DNA from 4 places in the Litoribacillus peritrichatus genome. Region 2 is predicted to be linked to each of the others. Evidence: predicted binding sites of a transcription regulator. Region 2 holds the regulator's gene; each other region holds the start of a gene.
The links. Region 2 encodes sigma-54, which starts transcription at its own class of promoters, with help from an activator protein. Its sites were predicted from a motif close to TGGCACNNNNNTTGCTNT; they were not measured.
Positions count from the first base shown of each region.

Region 1: a site for sigma-54 is predicted at 2,080-2,097, ahead of glnK (P-II family nitrogen regulator). Genes of this name have one in related genera too.
Region 3: a site for sigma-54 is predicted at 1,896-1,913, ahead of ABD744_RS11315 (urease accessory protein UreD). Genes of this name have one in related genera too.
Region 4: a site for sigma-54 is predicted at 2,246-2,263, ahead of glnA (glutamate--ammonia ligase). Genes of this name have one in related genera too.

Region 1 covers NZ_BAABBN010000007.1:442,439-446,032, reverse strand. Annotated here, with positions in the region: gene ABD744_RS11725 (hypothetical protein) at 1-219, shown strand, start outside; gene ABD744_RS11720 (ammonium transporter) at 312-1,586, opposite strand; gene glnK (P-II family nitrogen regulator) at 1,659-1,997, opposite strand; gene ABD744_RS11710 (accessory factor UbiK family protein) at 2,334-2,588, shown strand; gene ABD744_RS11705 (substrate-binding periplasmic protein) at 2,628-3,356, opposite strand; gene ABD744_RS11700 (ABC transporter substrate-binding protein) at 3,353-3,594, opposite strand, start outside.
Region 2 covers NZ_BAABBN010000015.1:88,473-92,066, forward strand. Annotated here, with positions in the region: gene rapZ (RNase adapter RapZ) at 1-347, opposite strand, end outside; gene ptsN (PTS IIA-like nitrogen regulatory protein PtsN) at 386-832, opposite strand; gene hpf (ribosome hibernation-promoting factor, HPF/YfiA family) at 879-1,166, opposite strand; gene ABD744_RS19770 (RNA polymerase factor sigma-54) at 1,303-2,820, opposite strand; gene lptB (LPS export ABC transporter ATP-binding protein) at 2,981-3,594, opposite strand, start outside.
Region 3 covers NZ_BAABBN010000007.1:360,833-364,426, forward strand. Annotated here, with positions in the region: gene urtB (urea ABC transporter permease subunit UrtB) at 1-29, opposite strand, end outside; gene urtA (urea ABC transporter substrate-binding protein) at 195-1,493, opposite strand; gene ABD744_RS11315 (urease accessory protein UreD) at 2,032-2,913, shown strand; gene ureA (urease subunit gamma) at 2,971-3,273, shown strand; gene ABD744_RS11325 (urease subunit beta) at 3,309-3,594, shown strand, end outside.
Region 4 covers NZ_BAABBN010000007.1:939,514-943,107, reverse strand. Annotated here, with positions in the region: gene typA (translational GTPase TypA) at 1-289, opposite strand, end outside; gene thiI (tRNA uracil 4-sulfurtransferase ThiI) at 458-1,918, opposite strand; gene glnA (glutamate--ammonia ligase) at 2,359-3,594, shown strand, end outside.

The DNA.
Region 1 (3,594 bases), on a different contig from region 2:
ACACTCGGGCCATCAGACAATTCACTTGCTAACATTGGCCAGCCAACCGTAAGGCATACCAGTAAAGACTACTTGGACGGAATCCAAATTCAATCCGTCGGCACAGTGCGTAACGTCTACATCGATCAGGTGTTTGATAATACCGGAGCCAACCGAGGCTCAAGATCCATCGAAAATATCAACGTTGATACTTCTGCGTCCATTTATAATTTCCGTTAGTACTTTTTTCTTTTCCCTCCTTCATCTAATTATATTATTACCAACAACAAAAAAGGCTCCCGAGGGAGCCTTTTCTTTTTCTCTCAGAAGTATTACTTCTGTGTGAACTCTGGGTATGCATCCATACCACATTCAGCCAAGTCCGCACCTTCGTATTCTTCTTCTTCGCTGATACGAATACCAACAACCGCTTTCAAAATACCCCAAACAACCAAGCTCGTTACGAATACCCAGCCAAAGATTGTTGCAGCACCGATCAACTGACCAGAGAAGCTTGAGCCATCATTCGTAATAGGAACCAACAGCAGACCAAGTAGACCTACCACACCGTGAACAGAAATCGCACCTACAGGATCATCAATCTTAAGCTTATCAAGCGTAATGATAGAAAGAACAACCAACACACCACCTAGCGCACCAAAGATTGTTGCTTGCAATGCAGTTGGTGTTGAAGGCTCAGCAGTAATTGCAACCAAACCAGCCAACGCACCGTTCAATGCCATTGTAAGATCCGCTTTCTTAAACATAACACGAGCCAAGATAAGCGCACCTACCACACCACCAGCTGCTGCTGCGTTCGTATTCAGGAACACCATAGCGACTGAGTTTGCGTTCGCAATGTCGCCCAGTTTAAGAACTGAACCACCGTTGAAGCCGAACCAGCCCATCCAAAGGATGAAAGTACCCAAAGTTGCTAGCGGAAGGTTAGCACCAGGGATCGCGTTTACTTCACCATTAGGGCCGTATTTACCTTTACGAGCACCTAGTAGAAGTACACCTGCCAATGCTGCAGAAGCACCCGCCATGTGAACGATACCAGAGCCGGCAAAGTCAGAGAAACCAAGATCACCAAGAGTATAAAGACCAAATACAGAGCCACCGCCCCAAGTCCAGTTACCTTCCATTGGGTAAATGAAGCCAGTCAGAACAACAGCAAACGCCAGGAAAGCCCAAAGCTTCATACGCTCTGCAACTGCACCCGATACGATTGACATAGCTGTAGCTACGAATACCACCTGGAAGAAGAAGTCTGAAGCGCCAGAATAAATGGAGCCACCTTCAAAACCGTCTTCACGAGAAGCGAAATCACCCAATACCGCCGCTGTATCTACATTAGCAATACCTGAAAGGAAAATTTCACCGCCGTACATGATTGAATAACCACATACCAAATACATAATGCAAGAAATCGCAAACAAAGCGATGTTCTTCGTTAAAATTTCAGTCGTGTTTTTAGCGCGTACCAGACCCGCCTCTAACATGGCGAAACCCGCCGCCATCCACATTACCAGTGCACCACACACTAGGAAATAAAATGTATCAATTGCGTACTGCAATTGATAAACGTTATTTGCTACCTGTTCCATCTTCAGCCCTCCGAATGAGCTTGTTCTATCTTATAAGTTTGTAATTAAGTTAGTCAGTTAAACAGTCAGCGCTTATACAGCGTCTTCGCCTGTTTCACCGGTACGAATACGCACAGCTTGCTCTAGGCTAGTAACGAAAATCTTACCGTCACCAATTTTTCCTGTATTAGCAGCCTTGCTAATTGCTTCAATCACTTGATCAGTCAAACTTTCAGAGATAGCCGCTTCGATTTTTACTTTTGGTAAGAAATCAACAACGTACTCAGCACCACGGTATAATTCTGTGTGACCTTTCTGACGTCCAAAACCTTTTACTTCTGTTACGGTAATACCTTGAACACCGATCTCAGACAGTGCTTCACGCACATCATCCAACTTGAACGGCTTAATAATTGCGGTTACCAATTTCATGGTTTTCTCCCTTAAAGAGTTATTAGCCTAAAAACTTCGAATCAGTCTTTCCATCATCGACTAAATCCTGCATACCCCAACGAGAGCAGGGAATGTGCCTATTTTTAAAAACTGTTATTTTTCATTGAGTTACAAACTTAAAAATACAACAAGCTTAAATCATTCGGATTAACCTAAGCTTCCCGCCATTGATTACGCTCCATTTGAGTGCACCACCAAAAGCAAGCACCCCACTATAGCGCATAATAGATAAATACATCCACATTCAAGCGCTTAGATGGCCCAATAAGACGAACTAAGATAAGATGTGATCCATCATAATTTTTGGAGGCAATCATGTTACCGAACGAATTATTCAACACCCTTGCAGCTCAGCTAACTCAAGCCATTCCGGGGGCTAGCGGGGCTGCAAAAATGGCTCAAGAAGAAATTCACAACAATATTAAGGTGATACTCTCTTCTGCATTGAATAAGCTGGAATTAGTAACACGCGAAGAATTTGATGCACAAACTGAAGTTTTGCACCGTTCTCGTGAAATGATTGAAGCTCTGGAAAAAAGGGTGTCCGATCTGGAGCAAAAAGACGCCTAGACGCTCCTTTCACTCAGCATCAAAATAGTGCACCAAGAGTTAACGCTCATACTTGCGCACTATTTTGGCTATTTCAAGTCGCCGATACATCCCGGAAAGCTCAGCCTGAAGACGACGAATGGTTTGAGGAGACAAAGACTGGTGACACGCCATGGCACCAATACTGGTAAAAAACACAAACTTCTTAGAAAACTGCTTATTGATCATTTTTGAGGTCGATGGCTCGCTGAACTCATCCGTGGCCCATACATCCGCCCGACCCAGTGACACCATGTTTGCAGCCACCTCGTCTTTAATCGCTTCTATGGTCTTAATACCAAATCCATCCAAATATTCTTTTAGCCCACTTCCTAAATAGGAAGCGACTTTATAGTTACTTAAGTCTTCCAGCGTTCGAATACTTACGTCATTTTCCAGAGGAGTATAAAACGCAAAGCGATTAATCATGATAGGGCTTACCCACTGAAAATCAGCTTCCCTTTCCTGATTCCTTTGTAATGGGAACAGGCACGTATTCGGTGTTTTTTTCACATACCCATACGCTCTTTTTAACGGCATAATGCGCCACTTTTTAGTAATTTCTGCTTTCTCAAATAACAAGTCGGCGATCTCTATACTGACCCCTTTGTAACTGTCATCCTTTTTATCCACCCAGCTATAAGGTCTGAACTCATGGGTCACCAGGAGAATTTCTTCGGCCATAAGATGATTCGCTGCCATCCCCCCAAACAGCCCTATCATCCAAAAGAAATGACGCAATGATTTCATTTGCCGACTCCTATCCATTGAGAAAGCGATTGCTCATAGCTGTATGTTTTACCTTTGGGTTTTTCATTGGCAAGTTTTGACTTGGGGGCACCGGGTTGCGACAGCCAGTACTCCCGACCTTTCTTTTGGCTCAGCTTAGGAGCACAGTCTGCGCGCTGAAACGACATATTCGCCATGTCATATTCCATAGCATGAGCCATGTCTGTCATCGCTTGCTGAGGCGTTACTTTTCCGTCAA
Region 2 (3,594 bases):
CTCAGGGAGCGTTGTTCTGAAGTAAGCGGATGCTTTCGGCGAGATGCGTTGTAACGTTTGACTAAGATATCTTCGCAGCTGTCTAAAAAGATGATCTGGTGTTCGATGTTGTATTCTGTGAGGGCTGCCAGCAGGTTATTCAGCTGGTCTGAGTCCCCTGAAAAGTTGCGAACATCAATACTAACGGCGGTGTTTTCATACTCCACATGGTTAGCAATGTTTTTTATCAGGTCGGTAAGTAAAGGTCTGGGTAAATTATCAATGCAATAGAAACCGCAATCTTCCAGAGCGTGAAGGGCGGAACTTTTACCAGAGCCAGAGCGGCCGCTTATTAGTATCATTTTCATAACGAGGGTCTAACTCTTACTCTAGGTTAAATCCAAAATTAATCAGTGATTGCTCTGAAGAGTTCGGAATCGGTTGTGGTCGACCTTAATTTATCCCTAAACTCAGGACTGCTGAACTTGCCTGCTATGGTTGCAAGTATGTCCAAATGTTCGTCATTGGCTTCTTGCGGCACAATCAGCGCAAAGACCAAGTCCACTTTTTGTTTATCCAGAGAGTCAAAATCAATCGGTGTCTCCAGTAATAGAAGCACCCCGGTTGGCTGTTTGCAAGCGGCTAACCGACAGTGGGGTATCCCAATACCGTCGCCAAGGCCTGTACTGCCAAGACGCTCTCTTTCAATAAATGCGTCAAAAATTTCGTGCTCAGAGGGACCTGCCAGTGTCTCGGAAAATATTTTTGAAAGTTCTTCTATGGTTCTTTTTTTGCTTTGGCAGGAAGCGCACCTTAAGGTGCGCTCTGGTAGTAATATGGTTTTTAAATCCATTCAATGCTGCTCATCACGTTCTTTTATCATCGCAGCTACATGTGGTTTAACGGGCCTTGGCTTTTTCTTTATGCTTAATCAGTTGGCGATCCAGCTTATCAGCCAGAGCATCGATTGCTGCGTACAAATCGTCATGCTCTGCGTTAGCAAACACCTCTCCACCGGTTACATGTAACTTGGCTTCTGCTTGTTGTCTTAGTTTTTCTACGCTTAAGGTAACTTGAACGTTGGTTATCTGGTCATAGTGTCGCTCAAGTCGGTCTAATTTGGAAGTAACATATTCGCGAATGTTGGGTGTTAATTCGAGGTGTTGGCCACTGATGTTTACTTGCATATACGGACTCCTTAAATTTGTATATTGTGGTCCAGTGATTTTCCAGTTTCGATGTGCAAACCAGAGGGGTCTGCCGCCCCTTCACCTTTAATATAGCCCCTGCGTTCTTCGAATACAATGATATGTATCAAGTTGTTTAAACCAAACGTTTACGCTCGTTCGATGGTGGTATGTTCATGGCTTCACGGTATTTTGCAATGGTTCGACGAGCAACTTTAATGCCCTGGTCTCCCAGCAAGGTCGCGATTTTGTTATCGCTCAGCGGTTTTTTGGCGTTCTCGGCTGCGACCAGTTTTTTAATGATGGCGCGGATCGCCGTAGAGGAGCATTCCCCGCCGGAGGTTGTGCTCACATGGCTTGAAAAGAAGTACTTTAGTTCGAAAATACCGCGTGGCGTATGGATGTATTTTTGAGTGGTCACCCGGGAAATGGTGGACTCGTGCATTTCCACAGCTTCAGCAATATCGTGCAGAACTAATGGTTTCATTGCTTCATCACCGTAGTCTAAAAAGCCACGTTGATGCTCCATGATTTTGGTCGATACTTTCAGCAATGTCTCATTTCGGCTCTGAAGGCTTTTGAGGAACCATTTGGCTTCCTGCATGTTGTCTTTCAGGAACGTATTATCGGTGCTGTTATCCGCTCTGCGTATCAATGACGCATAGCTTGGGTTGATTCGAATCTTAGGGGTGATTTCGGGGTTGAGATCCACCCGCCAGCGACCCTGTATTTTTTGAACGACCACATCGGGTACAACATAGTCGGGGGTTTGTTGGTCAATCTGTTCACCGGGACGAGGGTGAAGGGTTTGAATTAAATCAATGATCTTCTTCAGTACATCTTCTTTGAGACGTGCTTTTCGCATGATGCCGGCAAAATCTTTGTTGCCGAGCAATTCGAGGTAGCGTAAAACCACAATTTTGGCTTCAGGCAAATGCGGTGTTTCAGGAGGCATTTGATTGAGCTGAACCTGAAGGCATTCCTGAAGGCTTCTGGCGCCGGTACCAACCGGGTCAAAGCGTTGGATCAAAGTCAGAACCGCTTCCACTTCGTCCGTTTCAACTTGTTCTTCGTCAGGCAGGTTGAGTTCCTGATTAACGCTGATGCAGATGTCTTCAACAGACGTCTGAAGGTATCCGTCGGTATCGATACCATCAATGATGTTTTCGGCAATGACTTTGTCTGTGTCCGTCATTGGCGTCAGGTTCAGCTGCCAGCTCAAGTGATCTTGTAAGGTTTCGGTGACGGAATTTCTGGATTCGAAATCGAAACCGTCGTCGTCAGAGGGTGCGACGGCGGAAGTCGGGGTGTGTTGATAAATGTCGTCCCAGCCGGTATCAATACCAAGGTCTTCCGGGATGTCGTTGTTCCATTCCCCTTCGGCTGAAACTTCGTCAGTATTGGTGTTGTTGATTTCTTCTTGTTCGGCGCTTGGTTGTTGATCCAGAGGTTTTTCAGCCATTTTGTCTTCAATGGACTGTTGCGGGCCTTGTTCGAAATCTTCTTCCACTTCAAGCATCGGGTTGTTTTCTAATGCTTGTTGAATTTCTTGCTGAAGGTCGAGGGTCGATAATTGCAGTAAGCGAATTGCTTGTTGCAACTGAGGGGTCATCGTCAGGGATTGACCCATCTTGAGCTGAAGCGATGTTTTCATAAATTACAACGTATCCTTATGCTTTCACTCAGCATGTATGGTGTACCTAAAAGTATCTAAAATAAAATCCATACAAGCAATTTATTTGCCATTGGCAACCAAGTATAAACCAAAAAAAAAGCGACAGTGTTGATTTGTGTGTCTTGTTTGTCTCAAAACCTCAGAGATTGAAGTTTTCTCCCAGGTAAATATCTTTTACTTTTTGATTGTTGAGTACATCTTCACTTTGGCCCTGGGCAATGATGTGTCCTTCGCCAACAATGTAGGCCTGATCACAGATGCCGAGCGTTTCTCGGACATTATGGTCGGTAATCAGAACACCAATCCCCAACCCTTTTAAGTGATTAATAATGCCTTGAATGTCATTGACTGAAATAGGGTCGACACCTGCAAAAGGCTCATCCAAAAGAATAAACTGTGGGTCGGTGGCTAACGCTCTGGCAATCTCAACGCGACGTCGTTCACCGCCTGACAAACTCATACCCAATGAATCCCTAATGTGGGTAATGTGAAATTCCTGAAGCAGGTATTCGAGCTTTTCTTGCTTTTGTGCTTTGGATAATTCGGTTCTCAGCTCTAAAATGCCGTAAATGTTCTGTGATACCGTCAGTTTTCTGAAAATGGAAGCTTCTTGGGGCAGGTAGCCTAACCCTGCTTCAGCTCGTCCGTGCATGGGGTAGTGGGTGATGTCTTTGCCATCAATGCTGACAGTGCCATTATCGGGCTTAACCAAACCTACAATCATGTAAAAGCAGGTGGTTTTACCTGCGCCGT
Region 3 (3,594 bases), on a different contig from region 2:
AATGCTAAAAAGGGGGCTAACCTGTTCATTATATGAACCTGCTTCTCGTATTTTGGCACAGCAATGGCCTACGACGTTGTTTCGTATTGCCTTGCTGCAAAAATTGAATGGTTTTCGGTGAACATCCCCTTGCCTTGTGCGTGGCAAGGGGGTGTTGAGTTGCGCGACGGGTTTCTAGTCACGCACAGTTGTGTTTACTCGTAGTTTTGACCAGAGCACACGTTGGTTTCGATGTTGTAGTTACCGCAGTTGATGGGCGCAGTCCAATCGGCCACAACCTTGGCACTGGTTTGCAGGTGATCGGTCCAGGCGTCGCCGATGACCCCTTTTTTGGTTTGCCAAACGATTTCAAACTGGCCATCGTCCTGAATTTCACCAATCAAGACCGGTTTGGTTAAGTGGTGGTTGGTGTTCATCACCGCCGTCCCACCGGTGAGGTTAGGTACTGTGATGCCGTACATCGCATCACGAACGCTGTCGACGTCTTCGGTGCCCGCAATCTCAACCGCTTTGGCCCACATTTGGAAACCAATGTAGGTGGCTTCCATAGGGTCGTTGGTTACGCGGTCTTCATTTTTGACGTATTTCTGCCATTGGTCGATGAACGCTTCGTTGGTGTCGCTTTCTGCGCTCTGGAAATAATTCCATGCTGCCAAGTGACCGACCAGCGGACCTGTATCGATACCGGATAATTCTTCTTCACCTACGGAGAATGCGATCACCGGAACGTCTTCGGCTGAAATGCCCTGATTACCTAATTCCTTGTAGAAAGGTACGTTAGCATCGCCGTTGATGGTTGAGATGACCGCAGTTTTCTTACCTTCAGCACCGAACTTCTTAATGTCGCTGACGATGGTTTGCCAATCGGAATGACCAAACGGGGTGTAGTTGATCATGATGTCTTTTTCCGACACGCCCTTATTTTTTAAATACGCTTCAAGGATTTTGTTGGTGGTGCGAGGGTAAACGTAGTCGGTACCAGCCAGGACAAAGCGCTGCACGCTGCCGCCTTCTTCACTCATCAGGTAATCAACCGCTGGAATCGCCTGTTGGTTTGGCGCAGCACCTGTGTAGAAAACGTTTTTAGAAGACTCTTCCCCTTCGTATTGAACCGGGTAGAACATTAAACCGTTCAGTTCTTCAACCACTGGCAATACGGATTTACGGGACACTGACGTCCAGCAACCGAAGATAACGTCGACTTTTTCTTTGGAAAGTAATTCTCGGCCTTTTTCTGCAAACAGTGGCCAGTTGGAAGCCGGATCAACGACGACCGCTTCCAGTTTTTTACCCAGCAGGCCACCTTTTTTGTTCTGTTCTTCGACCATCATCAACACAGTGTCTTTTAAGGTGGTTTCGGAAATGGCCATCGTGCCTGACAATGAGTGGAGCACGCCGACTTTAATGGTGTCGTCGGCCGCCATGACCGCTGAACCGAAGGTAACGGATAACGCCAATGCAGAAAACTGTGAGAATTGCTTGATGCTTTTCATAGTGATTCCTAGTTGATTTCTCTGTAATTGAATCTGATCAAAGCGGTCCAAAGAGAAGCCAGCAGTCTTATTGCTCTGTACTTTTCTCTGGTGTTGTTGACCGCTTGTCGCCTTTTAGATTGTGAGTCTTTTAAAAGGATTGACAATGTTTAGCAATGGGTATGCCACTACGACGTAAGTCGTGTGTTTATCAGGTATTGCTGCTGTTAAAAGCTGTCCAAGCGGACGATTGGTGTTTTGTTTTAGTGCGTTTGTTTTTTACTTAGCACCAAATTGTTCCATTTTTGTTGAGATATGGATGTTATCTCGTTGATTTATGGTTTGGCCTGCACAAGCTGTGTGCACCATGATTCATACCAAAGGACTGGAAATAAGTTGTCTGTATAGTCAGTATTTGAGGTTTGGCAGACTCTTTGCATTCGTTGGTGAGTGGCTATCTTGCAAGTGTTGTCGTGTGCTTAGGTGCGAGATTGTTCTTTTTATGTCTGCACTTATGTGCAAAGATTTTAAAACAAAGACTATTTTATAGGGAAGAATATTGAATTACGCGGAGACTTCGCAGGACAGTCTTGATCCAAGTCTGCACTGGCTGGCTAATTATCAGGCTGAACTGGTGTATCTGGATCAGAAAACACGGCTTGGAAAAACCCGTCATTTTGGCCCGTTGCGGGTACAGCGTCCGTTTTACCCTGAAGGTCATCAATGTGCCCACCTTTATCTGTTACACCCGCCGGGTGGTTTGGTGGCAGGGGACTACTTAACCATTTCCTTATTGTTGGATGATGGCGCCCAAGCGCTTGTTACTACGCCTTCTGCCGGCAAAATATACAATAATATTACTGAGTTGAACCAAACTCAAAAAGTCCGTCTGTGCATCAAAGATCAGGCGGTGCTGGAGTGGATGCCGCAGGAAACAATCGTTTTTGACGGTGCCAAAGGGGAGTTAATTACTCAGGTTGATATTTCGGGCTCCGGTATTTTTGTGGGCTGGGACATCGTTTGTCTGGGCAGACCGAGCAGTGAAGACTGGTTTGCCAAGGGGCGTATTGAACAATCACTCCTTATCCGGCGAGACGCCAAGCCTGTGTTTATTGAGCGAAACCGGATCGATGCTGCCCAGGATATTATGCAGTTAAAAGCAGGTCTGGCAGGTGAGCCTGTGTTTGGCTGTTTTGTGATCTCAGCCGAAGAAGACATCTTAAACCGGGTCGTTCAACTGAACGAACAGGATTTTGAATTGCTGCAGGAATTGGCGGGTACAGGGCTGTTTGCTGTAACTCAGAAGCCCGGTGCAGTGGTTGTGCGTTATCTTGGCGCATGCGCCGAGACGGCGAAGAAAGTGTTTACCCATTATTGGGCATTGGTTCGGCCACACGTTAACCAACGTGGGGCATGCCCTCCCCGAATTTGGAATACATAGCGGATTTTCAGTGCAAACTGGTCACTGATTTTACGAGGAACTGTTTAAGAGGACATTATGGAACTGTCACCCAGAGAAAAAGATAAATTACTGATTTTTGTGGCGGCCGAACTGGCTGAAAAGCGTCGGCAGCGTGGCGTTAAACTGAACTACCCGGAATGCATTGCGCTCATTTCGTCATTTATTATGGAAGGTGCCCGCGATGGCAAAACCGTCGCTCAATTGATGAATGAAGGGCGCGAAGTGATTAGCCGAAATGAAGTCATGGATGGCATTGAATCCATGATTCACGATGTTCAGGTGGAGGCAACCTTTCCCGATGGTACTAAGCTGGTCACAGTGCACAATCCCATCGCCTAACTTAATCGGCAAACTTAACGCATAGGAGCGTTTTCATGATTCCAGGTGAATACATAGTGTCGGACGAGCCAATCACTTTGAATGAAGGCCGTACCACGATCAAAGTTCAGGTGTCCAATTCGGGAGATCGGCCGGTTCAGATCGGCTCTCACTACCATTTTTATGAAGCCAACTTGTCGCTGCAGTTTGATCGTGAAAGCACTAAGGGCTATCGATTGAACATTGCAGCAGGCACTGCCGTTCGTTTTGAGCCGGGCCAAACCCGCGAAGTTGAATTGGTAGAATACGCAGGCACTAAAACCATTTACGGTTTCCGTGGTG
Region 4 (3,594 bases), on a different contig from region 2:
AACAAACACAGTCCACCATAGAAAGAACACGTTCAACTTCACCACCGAAATCGGCGTGTCCCGGTGTGTCTACGATATTAATATGGTAATCGTTCCATTCGATCGCAGTATTCTTGGCCAGAATCGTGATGCCACGCTCTTTTTCCTGATCGTTTGAGTCCATGATGCGTTCTGCACCCTGATCTTTACGATCCAATGTGCCGGACTGTTGCAACAATTTATCAACAAGAGTGGTCTTGCCGTGGTCAACGTGTGCAATAATCGCAACGTTTCTTAATCTGTGTATCAAAGGATTCTCCAAGGGGTACGTACGACCCTATACTTAACAAATGTGTTATTTAAAACACCTTTATCAACGAGCTCTTCAGACCTACAAATCTGAAGGGTTAAAATTTGAGCGCATTCTACATCTTTTTATTGGTAATTTATATAGAAGTAATAAGTCACTGATCGCGACTTATTCTGACTTCTTATATACCTTCACATTGGTATAGCCATCCGCCTGTAATTGCTGAGCATGAAGCTGGCTCATTACACCACGGTCGCAATACAACAAATATTCAGTTTCAAGGCTCTTTTCTTTAAACGCTGAATGCAGCGCATAAAAAGGAATTTTTTCGATTGCAACGCCATCAATAGCCAAAGGCGCCTGCTCTTCTTCATCCGGATGACGAATATCCACGATCACAGACGACGTAGTTTCTGGCTCAGAGACTTCTTCGACCTGAACGTCCTGCTTGAAGTCGTCCACCACATTCTGAATTTTTTGAATCATCATGTCTTCGAGCGCTTGCTCCAAAACACCAAAATCAAATCCCTCTTCCGCCTTATGAACCCGCTCCATGGAAGCACGAGTGGTCGGCTTATCAGAAATCACACCACAGTATTCCGGCATATGAGCCGCAAACTCATAGGTACCAATTTGAGAAGCGATGTCGACGATTTCTTGTTTATGAGTGGTCACCAACGGGCGCAGCACCAAGGTATCCGTCACTTGATCAATAGCAGACAGATTTTTAAGCGTTTGACTGGACACCTGAGCAATACTTTCGCCCGTCACCAAAGTATCGAGCTTCATTTTTTCAGCAACTTTACTCGCCGCTCTAAGCATCATCCGCTTTAAAATAACGCCCATGTAAGAGCGCTCCACATTCTGCAGAATCTCAGCCACCACACCCTCAAATGGCACACTGACAAACTTAACGCCATGAGAACTGCCAAACTTCTCCCAAATATAGTGAGAAACTTCTTTTACGCCCAACTCATGAGCACGACCGCCGAGATTAAAGAAGCAGAAATGGGTCTGAATACCACGACGCATCATTAAATAGCTGGCAACCGTCGAATCGAAGCCACCGGACATTAAGGACAAGACTGAATCCTGACTGCCGATCGGATAACCACCCAGCCCTTCATAACGCTCATGAACGAGATAAAGATCCTGATCCCGGATCTCAAGATTAATCTGAATTTCAGGGTTTTTAAGATCAATGCCTTTGGCTTCGCACTGCTGACGCAAACAACCACCAATATAGCGTTCTGCATCGACCGATTTAAAATCATGGTTGCCGGCACGTTTAATACGGACACACAACGTCTTGCCTTTGATCTTATCCGCAAATAACGCTTTGGCTTTCTCTAGCGTGTCGTCGAAATCGACATAAGGGTACTTTTGAACACTCATAAAATATGCAATGCCCGGCGTAGAAGCCAACGCCGCCGTTACCTGCTGAACAACCGCACTGTCTTCTGAAGCGGTTTCTACCTGAACGTTATCCCACTGACCCGAGACTTTTAATTCGGGATCAATTCTTTTCAAGACCGTTCTTAAATTCGCTTTCAGCTGTTTGATCAACTGCTTTCGAACCGGACGGCTTTTAATGGTAATTTCAGGGAATAACTTAACGACGTATTTCATGGCAGAACACACCAATACAGAGGCTGAAGTTTATGTCAAAACCTCAACAGACCAAAGAATCGGCGGATTATACCTGAGCACAACAGGCGATACAAAAATACTGACACCACCCCCACTACAATCCCAACATAAACCCAAAAGTGCAATTTTCCTCTTCACCACAGCTTAAATCGGTGATCATTATAATCGCACTATCAACGCACCAAATTAGCCCTCAAGCACCAAATAAGTGCAAAATAAAAAACGCTTGCACTAATAAAATGCATAGTTATAGTTAGCTCTGCGGTATACCCCTGAAATCTTGCGGCTTTCCATCGTTTTAGCACTTGGCACACTGTTTGCTTTAACTGGCACAAGATTCGGAATACCCGAAATCAAAAGGATTAATGCTGACCTTATACCTTTTGGTCAGATTTAATTGATGTGTAGCGGAGAGACTAATGTCTAACAATACAATTGCACTTATTAAAGAACATAATGCGAAGTGGGTTGACCTTCGCTTCACTGATACGCGCGGTAAAGAACAGCACGTAACTATCCCTTCATTTGAAGTTGACGAAGAATTCTTCGAAAACGGTCAGATGTTCGATGGATCTTCAATCTCTGGCTGGAAAGGCATCAACGAATCAGACATGATTCTTATGCCGGACGACGAAACTTGTGTTCTAGACCCATTCACAGAAGAAGTAACTGTTAACTTGCGTTGCGACATCATCGAGCCAGCAACAATGCAAGGCTACGAGCGTGACCCACGTTCTGTTGCTAAGCGCGCTGAAGCATACCTAGCTTCAACTGGCCTGGGCGATACTGCATTCTTCGGTCCTGAACCAGAATTCTTTATCTTCGACAGCGTACAGTGGAAAGCAGACATCTCTGGTGCAAGCTATCAGATTCACGCTGAAGAAGCAGACTGGTCTACTGACAAAACATTCGAAGGCGGCAACACGGGTCACCGTCCTCGCGTTAAAGGCGGTTACTTCCCAGTACCACCAATCGATTCTTGCCACGAAATCCGTACAGCAATGTGTGGTGCTCTAGAAGCAATGGGTCAGACTATTGAAGTACATCACCACGAAGTTGCGACTGCTGGTCAAAACGAAATCGGTGTTAAGTTCAACACGCTAGTTAAGAAAGCGGACGAAGTTCAAGAGCTTAAGTACTGTGTACATAACGTTGCACACATGTACGGCAAGACTGCTACTTTCATGCCTAAGCCTCTTGTTGGTGACAACGGTTCTGGTATGCACGTTCACCAGTCTTTCTGGAAAGACGGCGAGAACATGTTTGCTGGTGACGGCTACGCTGGTCTAAGCGAAACTGCTCTATACTACATCGGTGGTATCATCAAGCACGCTCGCGCGATCAACGCTTTTGCAAACGCTTCTACTAACTCATACAAGCGTCTTGTTCCAGGTTTCGAAGCACCAGTTATGCTAGCTTACTCAGCTCGTAACCGTTCTGCTTCTATCCGTATTCCTTACGTTGCGTCTCCAAAAGGCAAGCGTATCGAAGCACGTTTCCCTGATCCAACCGCTAACCCATACTTGGCATTCTCTGCAATGCTTATGGCTGGTATCGACGGTGTTAAGAACAAGATCCACCCTGGCGATCCTGCTGATAAAGATTTGTATGATCTACCAGCTGAAGAAGCACTAGCAATCCCAACAGTTGCTGAA